One region of the Thioalkalivibrio sp. ALE28 genome, then DNA from elsewhere that is predicted to be linked to it. Evidence: riboswitches for the same ligand, from Rfam matches in the RefSeq annotation. Region 1 holds a riboswitch; the other holds the start of a gene.
The links. Region 1 has a riboswitch for cobalamin ahead of D105_RS0110635 (TonB-dependent receptor domain-containing protein). Riboswitches for the same ligand answer to the same signal wherever they lie in the genome.

Region 2: it holds a riboswitch for cobalamin, as region 1 does, so the genes downstream of both, bluB (5,6-dimethylbenzimidazole synthase) here and D105_RS0110635 (TonB-dependent receptor domain-containing protein) in region 1, are expected to answer to the same signal.

The regions. Positions count from the first base shown of each region.
Region 1 is NZ_KB898102.1:90,999-96,455, reverse strand. Features, by position in the region: gene D105_RS0110645 (cyclopropane-fatty-acyl-phospholipid synthase family protein) at 1-120, shown strand, start outside; gene D105_RS0110640 (hypothetical protein) at 252-2,150, shown strand; cobalamin riboswitch at 2,238-2,484, shown strand; gene D105_RS0110635 (TonB-dependent receptor domain-containing protein) at 2,627-4,498, shown strand; gene D105_RS0110630 (cob(I)yrinic acid a,c-diamide adenosyltransferase) at 4,502-5,056, shown strand; gene D105_RS0110625 (cobaltochelatase subunit CobN) at 5,168-5,457, shown strand, end outside.
Region 2 is NZ_KB898094.1:194,800-200,256, forward strand. Features, by position in the region: gene D105_RS0103020 (cobyric acid synthase) at 1-569, opposite strand, end outside; gene cobD (threonine-phosphate decarboxylase CobD) at 566-1,567, opposite strand; gene cbiB (adenosylcobinamide-phosphate synthase CbiB) at 1,584-2,486, opposite strand; gene bluB (5,6-dimethylbenzimidazole synthase) at 2,483-3,235, opposite strand; cobalamin riboswitch at 3,330-3,538, opposite strand; gene D105_RS0103040 (cobalamin-binding protein) at 3,685-4,587, shown strand; gene D105_RS0103045 (iron ABC transporter permease) at 4,594-5,457, shown strand, end outside.

The sequences.
Region 1 (5,457 bases):
ATGGCCAAGCAGCAGGACGCGGTGCCGTTGACGCGCGACTACCTCTATCGCGACGATGCCTCCGAGGTGGTCTCGATCCCGCCCGGCGAGGCCCAGGCACGGCGCAGCAACGCGGCCTGAGGGGTGGCCGAATGCGCCGGGAACGGCGCGAAAACGGGGCCCGGAGCGCGCGAACCGAACGTACTTTCCCTACACTAATGGGGACGTTGCGGCCATGCCGGCGGTGACCATCCATTCCGGAGCAGGGGCGCGTGTTCGGTCGCTTTCGTAAACGCAGGGAGGCACCGGGTCAGGAAGACCCGCAGGCCGTCGGGCCGTCGCAGGAGAACGTCCTGATCGAGGCGGCCGGCCGCAGCCGCATCACCGAGGTGGCGGCCACCGCGCGGCGCGTCCCCTGGTCGCTCAATTTCCTCCAGCTGCTGTGGGCGGCGGGACCGGTCACGTTCCTGGCCATGCAGGGCGGGTACTTTCTCGGTTTCGGGCACGCCGCCCCGGCACAGAACTTCATCTTCTTCGCCGTCTACACCCTGCTGTTCGGGGTGATCGGCCTGGTGGCGCGCTTTGTTGCCGATGCCACCCGCGGCAAACGCCAGGAGCAGTCGCGCGACCAGCTGCGCAACACGATCGACCTGCTGCCGGACCTGCTGTTCGTGACCCGTGATCTGGCCATGAGCGAGCTCGCACCGGACATGCGCCGGCGCAAGGCGGCCGAGGTGCTGCTCCACGAGGTGGATATCTCGCCCGAGGGGGTGGCCGTCGCGGTGCGCGAGATGACCGGCGATACCAGCCTGGCGGCTGCCGCGGAGCAGATCGAGATCTATCGCCGCCTGGGCCTGCGCTCGCGCGTGGGCGATCTGGTGGGCGCGACCGAGGATTCGCGGCTCGCGGCCCTGGAGAAGCTGCACCACGAGGCCCCGGAGGTCGCCGACCTGCTGCGCGATCGGCTGCGCGGCGTGGCGCCGACCCAGGAGGATGGCGTGCGCCGCGTGGACCAGTTCCTGGACCGCCTGTTTTCCGCCGCCGATGCCGACGACCTGGCCCGGTGCACCCTCGACGATGTGCAGGCGATCTTCGTGCTCGCGTTCGAGCTCGTGAACGGGCGCCAGATCAAGCGCCTGAGCTTCGAATGGTCCGGTGGCTGGCAGCTCGGGGCCGCCCTGGACCGACTGGAATCCCAGGGCAACCGCTTTCGCGTGGCGCAGGCCGGGGTGGTCAGCCGCCTGCGCTCGCTCGGTATTCTGCTGTCCCAGAGCGATGCCTCGGGGCTGGATCCGCAGGCTCTGCGCGAGCCCGTAACCGACCTGGGGCGCCAGGTCCTGGAGGCACTGCGCACTCTGGAGGATCGGGAACCGGGGGAACATTCGCCGGACGGGCAGCTCCTGGGACTGGCACTGCGGCGGGTCGAGGACCTGCGCGAGGCGCGCGACCAGCTGATGCAGGCGCAGAGCCGTTACGCCAATGCGGTGGAGCGCTGGGAGGCCCTGCGCCGCGCCCAGGTGGAGAAGCGGGGCGAGAAGCGCTGGTTCAAGCGCAGTGTGCGCGGTATCCGGGTCAGCGAGGAGCTGATCGAGCTGACCGATGACCAGAAGCTGAAGCTGGCCAACGACTTCTGCAACTTCCTTAAGGAGTTGAAGATCCAGCGTGAGGGCGACCTGTTCTACTTCGGGGGGGCGGCGCTGGACGCCGAGACGGCCAAGCGCATCGGCATCCAACTGGCCCTGATCCTGGAGCCGCTGGTGGACCTCACCAACCCGAGCATCCAGCGCGCCATCTACGCCAACCCGGCCGCGTATCTTGGGGGGCTGTATGTGGGCATGAGCGCGGATGCCAAGGCGGGTCTGGGCTCGGCCATGGTGCGCAAGGTCCGCCAGGATCTGGGGCGCATGGCCGAATGGCTGGCGATGCGCCTCACGCGTATCTATCACCTGCCTTTGAGCGATTCCATGCGCGATTTCCTGGTCGAGCAGTACGGCGCCAACCGCGAGCGCCTGGACATGCTGGCAACGCATGCCGGCGACGAGTCGCATCCCGTGGCACTGCGCGCCGAGCGGTCGCCCGAGTTTGACGCCATGCTGCAGGACAAGACCTGGGGCCTGCTGCTGAAGCGCGGGACCCGCTATCTCCACGCCGAGGAGCGGCGCCGCCGCTGATGATCCGTCGCGACGGGCCTGGTTCGACGGTTCCGGTTGTGCGAGATCGAATCTCCCCCGGCTGGTAATTTTGCGCCCAATTGTGTAGTGTTCGCCGCGTTCCCCGGTGCCCGGCCAGGCTCGACCTGGCGGGTTAAACGGGAAGTTCGGTGAGTCCGGGCGGGTCTTCGAGGCCCGCGGACGATTCCGACGCTGCCCCCGCAACGGTGATCGAGCGAGGGACCGCCCGACGGTCCCTGATGGTCGCGGCCAGTGCCACTGAACATGCGTTCGGGAAGGCGCCGCATCGGAACGCTCGTCAGCCCGGAGACCGGCCAGGGAATGATCGCGCGGCATGCGGCGGGCATGCGAGGCGGATGATCGAGCCTGGCCGCTTGCCGGTTGTGGCCGATCCCCCCTCGTGTCTGTCTCCCCCTGTTCGGGCGATCCCGACGAATCAACGGCGTGCGGGCGGCTCGCCGGGAGACACGGACGACATGAAACGCACAGCACTTTCCACGGCCATCCTGCTGGCCACCAGTCCCGCTCTGGCGGATACGCCGAATACCAACGACGCGCAGACCCTGGAAACCGTCCAGGTCACCGCCTCTCGCATCGCGCAGACCGTCGACGAGACGCTTGCTTCGGTCACCATCATCGACCGCGAAGAGATCGAGCGCCTGCAGCCCCAGCAGTTCACCGATCTTTTAGATGGGCGCGCTGGCGTATCGGTGAGTGGTGCCGGCCCATTTGGTAAACAGTCGAGTGTGCGCGTGAGGGGTACCGAATCTGATCACCACCTGCTTTTGATCGATGGAGTTCGCATGGGCTCTGCGACCACCGGCGGGGCGAGTTGGCGGTTCCTGCCGCCGGAGGAGATCGAACGAGTGGAGATCGTGCGGGGCCCTCGAACCTCCATTTATGGGTCCGATGCCATTGGCGGCGTGACCCAGATCTTTACCCGAGAAGGTCGAGAAGGACCGCCGAAGGTCAACGCATTTGTCGGAGGCGGAAGTTTTGACACGTGGGAGACCGGAGTCGGCGTTGCCGGCGGCACCGAAAACACGAACTACAGTTTCTCGGTTAGCCACTTCGAGACCGATGGGATCAACGTGCAGGACGACGTCGGCGACGATGACCCTGACGGTTACAAAAACACCTCGCTGTCCGGGAAGGTAAGTCATCGTTTGGACAGCGGAATCGAACTTTTCGGGAATTTCTTGTACTCGGAAGGTCGTTCGGAGTATGACGCAGACGAGTTCGACCCTGCCACTTCCCTTATCCTCGGACCGTACGATCGAGCCTACACAGATTTTGTTCATGCCGCCCTGCGGGCCGGTATTCGTATTCCGGTAACCGACCGCTGGGACTCGGAAGTCACGCTTGGGCAGTCACGGGATGAGAGTGACGATGTGACGGAAGGCGGCGTGCTTGGTGGAAGCATCGATCGATTCGATACGCGTCGGAATCAGCTGACCTGGCGCAACGATCTCCGACTTGGGGATCGCACCGACCTAGTGGCCGGAGTGGATGCCTACGAGGACCAGGTTGATGGCACCACCGATTATGACGAGGACTCGCGTTACAACGTTGGCGTGTATTCGGTCTTGCGCACCGAACTTGGCAACCACGACCTGGAAGCTTCGCTGCGTTACGACGACAACGAGCAGTTCGGCGCAAAGACCACGGGGCAGATCGCCTGGGGCATGCAGGCCACCGATGCCCTGCGCCTGCGGGCCAGCTACGGCACCGCCTTCAAGGCGCCGACCTTCAATGATCTTTACTGGCCTTCTTCCGGCCCGATGAGTTTCCGCGGGAACCCCGACCTCGATCCGGAAGAGTCGGAGACCTTCGAGTTTGGGGTCAGGTATTCAGCCAGCCTTGCCTATGTGGATGTGGCAGTGTTCGAAACGCGTGTGGATGGCCTTATAACGGGTTTTCCAATGCGCGAAAACGTTGATGAGGCCCGAATTCGCGGGCTGGAAATCGAGGGTGGCCATGCCCTCGGGCCGTGGAATTCGCGGGTTGCGCTGACCCTGTTGGACGCGGAGGACCGGGATTCCGGAGATGAACTCGCGCGGCGGGCGCCGGTTTCGGCCCGTTTCGATCTAGATCGTCAGATCGGCGATTTCTCCGTAGGTGGTACGGTCCTCGCTCGGAGTCGGACCTATGAATACGACTTCTCGGGCGAGCCAAACCGGCTCTCGGGCTACGGCACGATGAACCTGCGCGCGGCGTATGCCCTCAACCCCGAATGGACGGTCGAGGGCTCCTTGACCAACGTCTTCGATCGGGATTATGAGACCCAGGGCGGCTATAACAACCCCGGCCGGGCCGCGTTCGTGAAGCTGCGCTACCAGCAGAGGTGATTCATGGGTAATCGACTGTCGAAGATCGCAACGCGTACCGGCGACGAAGGCCGGACCGGGCTGGGCGATGGCTCGCGGGTGGACAAGGACAGCCACCGCGTCGAGGCCTTTGGCGACGTGGACGAGCTGAACAGTGTCGTGGGCCGGGTCCTGGTCCACGACCTGCCCGAAGAGGTTCGTCGCTCGCTGGCTCTGGTGCAGCACGAGTTGTTTGATCTCGGAGCGGAACTGGCAGTGCCGGGGCATCAGGCCCTCCCGGAGGCTTCCGTGGAGCGGCTGGACGTGGAGCTGGAGTCCTTCAACGCCGATCTGCCCGCCCTGAAGGAGTTCATCCTTCCGGGTGGGGGTCCCGCTACAGCCGACTGTCACATTGCGCGCACCGTCTGCCGGCGTGCGGAACGGCGTCTGGTGGCGCTCAATCACCACGAGGCATTGCGTCCGGCGTCGCTGGCCTATGTCAACCGGTTGTCGGATCTCCTGTTCGTGCTCTGCCGTGTGCTGGCTCGTCACGAAAACGGTACCGAGGTCCTCTGGCAACCGGCGAACCAGCGCGGCTGACGGGTCTTCGTGGGGGCGCCGCGGTGGCGGCGTCCCATTCCCATTGCAACGGTCGAGGCGTGTCGAGTACACGCCTCGCGCCCTATTGCACCTGTTTATCGGGAAGTTTCCATGCGTTTTCGTTGCACGATCCTGAGCGTTTTCGCGCTTTTCCTTTTCGGAATGGTACCGGCCCATGCGGGTCCGCTCGTGGTGGGTGTGGTCTCCGATCGCTCGGCGGCGGAGGTGGCCGCTGGCGCGCATCGCTTCCTGGAGGCTCATCCGCAGGCGGAGGTGATCCTGCGGACACCGGAGCAACTCGCGGACAAGTCGGACGAGGCGGTATCGGCGCTGTGGCGGGAGGCCGACGCCATACTCGTTGCGGCTGTTTTCGGGGACCAGGCCGCGCGCCTCGACCGTCT
Region 2 (5,457 bases), on a different contig from region 1:
CGCGCGCGTTCGGTCTCGCTCAACAGCGCCAGCGTGCCCACCAGATGCGCGAACACCCCGCCCCGGTCGATATCCGCGACCAGGATCACCGGGCAGTCCACCGCCTCGGCGAAGCCCATGTTGGCGATATCGCCCGCGCGCAGGTTGATCTCCGCCGGCGAGCCCGCGCCTTCCACCAGCACGTGGTCGTACTGATCGGCCAGGCGCCCGTGCGACGCCAGTACCGCCTCGCGGGCCACCGGCTTGTAGTCGTGATAGGCCCGCGCATCCAGTTCCGCCGCGGGCCGCCCGTGGATGATCACCTGCGCGCCCTGGTCCGAGCTGGGCTTGAGCAGTACGGGATTCATGTCCGTATGCGGTTCCAGGCCGCAGGCGGCGGCCTGCAGGGCCTGGGCCCGGCCAATCTCGCCGCCATCGGCGGTGACGGCGCTGTTCAGCGCCATGTTCTGCGGCTTGAACGGCACCACCGACAGTCCACGGCGGTGCAGCACCCGCGCGAGCCCCGCCACCAGCACGCTCTTGCCGGCATCCGAGGTCGTCCCCTGCACCATCAGCGTCGTGCCCGTCATGCCCGCTGCAGCCCCGCTTCGAGACGCTGCCACTCGGCCGCGTCACCCGGCAGGCCAAACCGAAGACTCCCGGGCGCATCGAATCGACGCACCAGGATGCCCTGCCGGCCCAGATGGTCCTGCCAACCCGCGGGATCATCCACCCGGCACCACTGGAACAGCGCGGTGCCGCCGGTGGGCGCCAGCCCGTGCGCGCGCAGCCGTTCCGCCAGGCGCTGGCCGCGCGCCTGCAGGAGGCTACGTGTCTCGGCCTGCCAGGCGCGGTCGGTCAGCGCCCGGGTAGCAACCCAGCGCGAAGGTCCGGCGAGGCCCCATGGACCCAGACGGGCGGCCAGCTGCGCGCGCATCGCGTCGTCGGCGATCACGAACCCGACCCGCGCGCCCGCCAGCCCGAAGAACTTGCCGAGAGAACGCAGCACCACCAGGCCTTCGCGCGGTGCGTCCTGCGCGAGACTGGCCCCCGGCGTCACATCCATGAAGGCCTCGTCCACGATCAGCCAGCCACCACGCGCGGCCAGTTCCGCATGCCAGGCCAGCAGGTCCGCACGTTCGAAGCACTGACCCGTCGGGTTATTCGGGTTGACCAGCACCAGCACGTCCAGATCGGGCAGCGCGGCGGCGATCGCCTCGCCACTCAGCGGGCGTACCGTGTGCCCGGCCTCGCGCCAGGCCCGGGCGTGCTCGTTGTAGCTGGGTTCGAGGATGCCGACGCGCGCCGTACCCGGGCGCAGCGCCGGCAACAACTGGATCGCCGCCTGCGAGCCCGCGACGGGCAAAAGGGCTGCGGTGCCGTAATAGTCAGCAGCCGCGGCCTCGAGCCCGTCCTCCGGTTCCGGCAGCCGCGCCCAGACCCACTGCGGGACCTCGCCCACGGGATAGCCATGCGGGTTGATGCCGGTGGAAAGATCCAGCCACTCGGTTGCCGGAATGCCGTAGCGCGCAGCCGCCTGGCGCACACCACCCCCGTGCACCTGCACGAGCGCCCGGGATTCGGGCATGGGAGCCTTCTGCGGATCAGAACAGGACAACGACAATCACCCCCATCACGATGAACGCCATCCAGATCGCCAGCGCCCGGTCCACCAGCGCCACCGCCTGGCGAATGCCCGCGGCATCGGCCAGGCGGCCCATGCCCAGGCGCGGGCGCCACTCGCGCTGGCCGCCATAGGGCGCCGGGCCGCCCAGCACCAGGCCCAGCGCACCGGCCCCAGCGGCCATCACCGGCCCGGCATTCGGGCTCTTCCATCCGGCGGCTTGTTCACGCCAGCACTGCAATGCGTCCCGCCCGCGCCCCGCCAGGGCATAGGCCAGGGCCGTCAGACGCGCCGGGATCAGGTTCATGGCGTCATCCAGCCGCGCGGCCGCCCAGCCGAACGTGGCATACCGCTCGTTACGGTACCCCCACATCGCATCCAGGGTGTTGACCAGCCGGTAGGCCACCACGCCCGGTGCCCCGGCGACCAGGAACCAGAAGATCGTGGCAAACAGCGCATCGTTGCCGTTCTCCAGGACCGACTCGATGGTCGCCCCGCTCACCCCGCGCACGTCCAGGGCCTCCGTGTCCCGACTGACCAGCATCCCCACGCCCGTGCGGGCACCGTGCAAATCATCCGTCTCCAGGGCCCGCGCGACCACCTCGGCGTGTTCGTCCAGGCTGCGCCAGCCGATCGCCAGGGTCAGGATCGCCAGCGACAGCAGCCAGCCCCACGCCAGCGACGCCCCCAGAGCGGCCAGCGCCACCCATGGCAGGACCAGCGCCGCGAGCAGCAACGCCCCGCGCAGGCGACTGGGCGCATGCCAGCGGGACTCGGCCCAGGCCGCCAGCCGACCGAACCCGGCCAGCGGGTGGAACCGCCGCGGATCGCCGAACAAGCGATCCAGGATCAGGGCGCCCATCAGGATCAGGAAGGCGCTCATGCGCTGTCGGATCCGGTCCGTTCGTCCGCCCCGTGTCCGGTGCCTGCCGCATCCTGGTCGGCTGCCAGCTCGCCGCGCACGCCCCAGCGATCCTGAAAGACCAGTTCTTCCAGGGGCCGCCGGCGATCCCAGCCCGCGGTCTCCAGCATCGGCCGGTCGTAGAAACGCTCCACATGGCCGAGGCACAGCACCGCGATCGGATAGCCGCCCTCCGGCATGTCCAGCTGCCGCGCCAGCCAGTCCGGATCGAACAGCGAGACCCAGCCCATGCCCAGCCCCTCCGCGCGGGCCGCCAGCCACAGGTTCTGGATCGCGCAGGCCGCCGAGCACAGGTCCATCTCCGGTAGCGTACGGCGCCCCAGCACATAGCGTTCGCGGTCGTCGGTCAGGGCCACGACCAGCAACTCCCCCGCCTCGCGGATCCCTTCCAGCTTCAGGCGGTGCACCTCCGCCGCGCGCTCCCCGCAGGCCTCGGCGGTGCGGGCCTGCTCGTCCGCGGCGTGGGCATGCAGGGCCTCGCGCAGCGCCGGGTCGGTTACCCGCAGGAAGCGCCAGGGCTGCATGTACCCGACGCTGGGGGCGCGGTGGGCGGCCTCCAGCAGCCGGCGCAGCGTAGCGCGATCCACCGGATCCGGGCGGAAATGGCGCATGTCGCGGCGTTCCCCGATCACGCGATAAACCGCCTCGCGCTCGGCCGAGGCGAACGCGTTCGGATGCCCTTCTGTCGGTTTGGGATCTGGGTTCGTCATGCGTTTCCGTCGGGGCGACGGCACGGCGAAACCACGAAGGAACGGGCACCGCAGATAGTGCCCGTGCCCTCGATCGTTGCCCGCCGCACGATCGCAGGATGCGTCATCACCAGGCCGGTCTCCGGGCTTGCGAGCGTCGGCGGGTGCCGATGCCGCAGACGCCTTCCCGTGACCCGTGGGGACACAGTGGCCAAGCCTGCGGTGTGGTTCGCCGCTCACTTACCGTTGCGGGGGCAGCGCCGGATTGGCACCGGCTTCCCGTTTCACCTGCGCATTGCAGGCACCTGATACTAGCCGCCGTATGATACGCGTTCGGCGCGCCCCCGACCAATTTGGGCACCAAACCATCTTGTGCATGCTGCTATGATGAAACGCTTTTGCGGCTTGCGCGCACTACCGCAGACGTCCTCCATTCGACCTCGCAACAGCGCCACAACCACCGGATTTTTATGAATTTCAAGACCCTCGGACACTCCTCCGCCCTGCTCGTCGCGACGTTGCTTTGCACGGCGCCGGCACTGGCCGACCCGGTCTCGGTGACCGACGACGACGGTCACGAGGTCCGGCTGGAACAACCCGCCGAGCGCATCGTCAGCCTCGCCCCGCATATCACCGAGGTCCTGTTCGCCGTCGGGGCTGGCGACAAGCTGGTGGGCGCGACCCAGCACAGTGACTTCCCGCCGGAGGCGGAGATGCTTCCCCGCGTGGGCGGCTACAGCCGCATCGATATGGAGCGCGTCGTGCAGCTCGATCCGGACCTGGTCGTTGCCTGGCGCAGCGGAAACTCGCAATCCCAGATCGAACACCTGCGCGAGCTCGGCTTCCACGTCTACGTGTCGGAGCCCCGCAGCTTCGACGGTGTGTCCGCCAGCATGCGCCGCATGGCACAGCTCGCCGGCACCGAGACGCAGGGCGACGAGGCGGTGCGAAGCTTCGAGGAGGCGATCGACACCCTTCGCCAGGACTACGCCGAGCGCGACCCGGTACGCCTGTTCTATCAGGTGTGGGAACAACCCCTGATGACGGTGAACGACGACCACCTGATCAGCGAGGCGATCCGCCTGTGCGGCGGGGTGAACGTATTCGGCCACCTGGATCGCCTGGTCCCGCGCATGGATCGCGAGGCGGTCATCGAGGCCGATCCGGAGGTTATCATTGGCGGCGGCATGGGCGAGGATCGCCCCGACTGGGTCATCGCCTGGACGCAATGGGAGGACATGACCGCGGTCCAGCGCGACAACCTGTTCTTCATCCCGCCGTCCCTGCTGCAGCGCCATACCCCGCGCATCGCCGAGGGCACCCGCCTGATGTGCGAGGAGCTCGAGCGGGCCCGACTCCGCCGGGTGGACTGACCCCTCGTGACCCGCGCCTTCCTCCTTGCCGCCGCGGTCCTGCTGCCGGCGTCGCTGCTGGCGGTGCTGATCGCGCTGGCCTTCGGCAGTGTCGCGATCGCGCCCGGCGACCTGCTGGCGGTGATGCTCGGCGAGGGCAGCCGCCTGCACGACACGCTGGTGCTGGAGCTGCGCCTGCCGCGCGCCCTGGCGGCCTTTGCCGCAGGCGGGTTGCTGGGTCTGGCCGGCGCGCTGATGCAGGTGCTGCTGCGCAACCCGCTGGCCGATCCCTACGTGCTGGGCCTCTCCGGCGGCGCCTCCGTCGGCGCCCTGCTGGCGATGCTCGCGGGCCTGTCGATGTTTTCCGTCTCCCTGGCCGCGTTCGCCGGTGCCCTGCTGTCCACGGTGATCGTGTTCGGCCTGGCACACGGTACCGGCAGCTGGACCCCCACGCGCCTGCTTCTGACGGGCGTGGTGGTCGCGGCGGGCTGGGGCGCCATGATCAGTTTCCTGCTCGCAGTCAGCCCGACGGCCGAGCTACCGGGCATGCTGTACTGGCTGATGGGCGATGTGTCCCACGCGCGCAACCCCTATCCCGCCTGGATCCTGCTGGTGCTGGTCGTGTTCCTCGCCCTGCCGCTGGGCCGCACGCTGAATGTGCTCGCGCGCGGCCCGATGCAGGCCGCTGCACTCGGCGTGGCGGTTCGCCCGGTGGAATGGAGCATCTATGTCGCCGCCGCGCTGATCACCGCGACCGCAGTCATGCAGGTCGGCGCGGTCGGCTTTGTCGGGCTGATCGTGCCGCACATGCTGCGCCTGGTCTTCGGCAACGACCAGCGCGTGATCCTGCCGGCCTCCGCGCTGGGCGGCGGCATCCTGCTGACGCTGGCC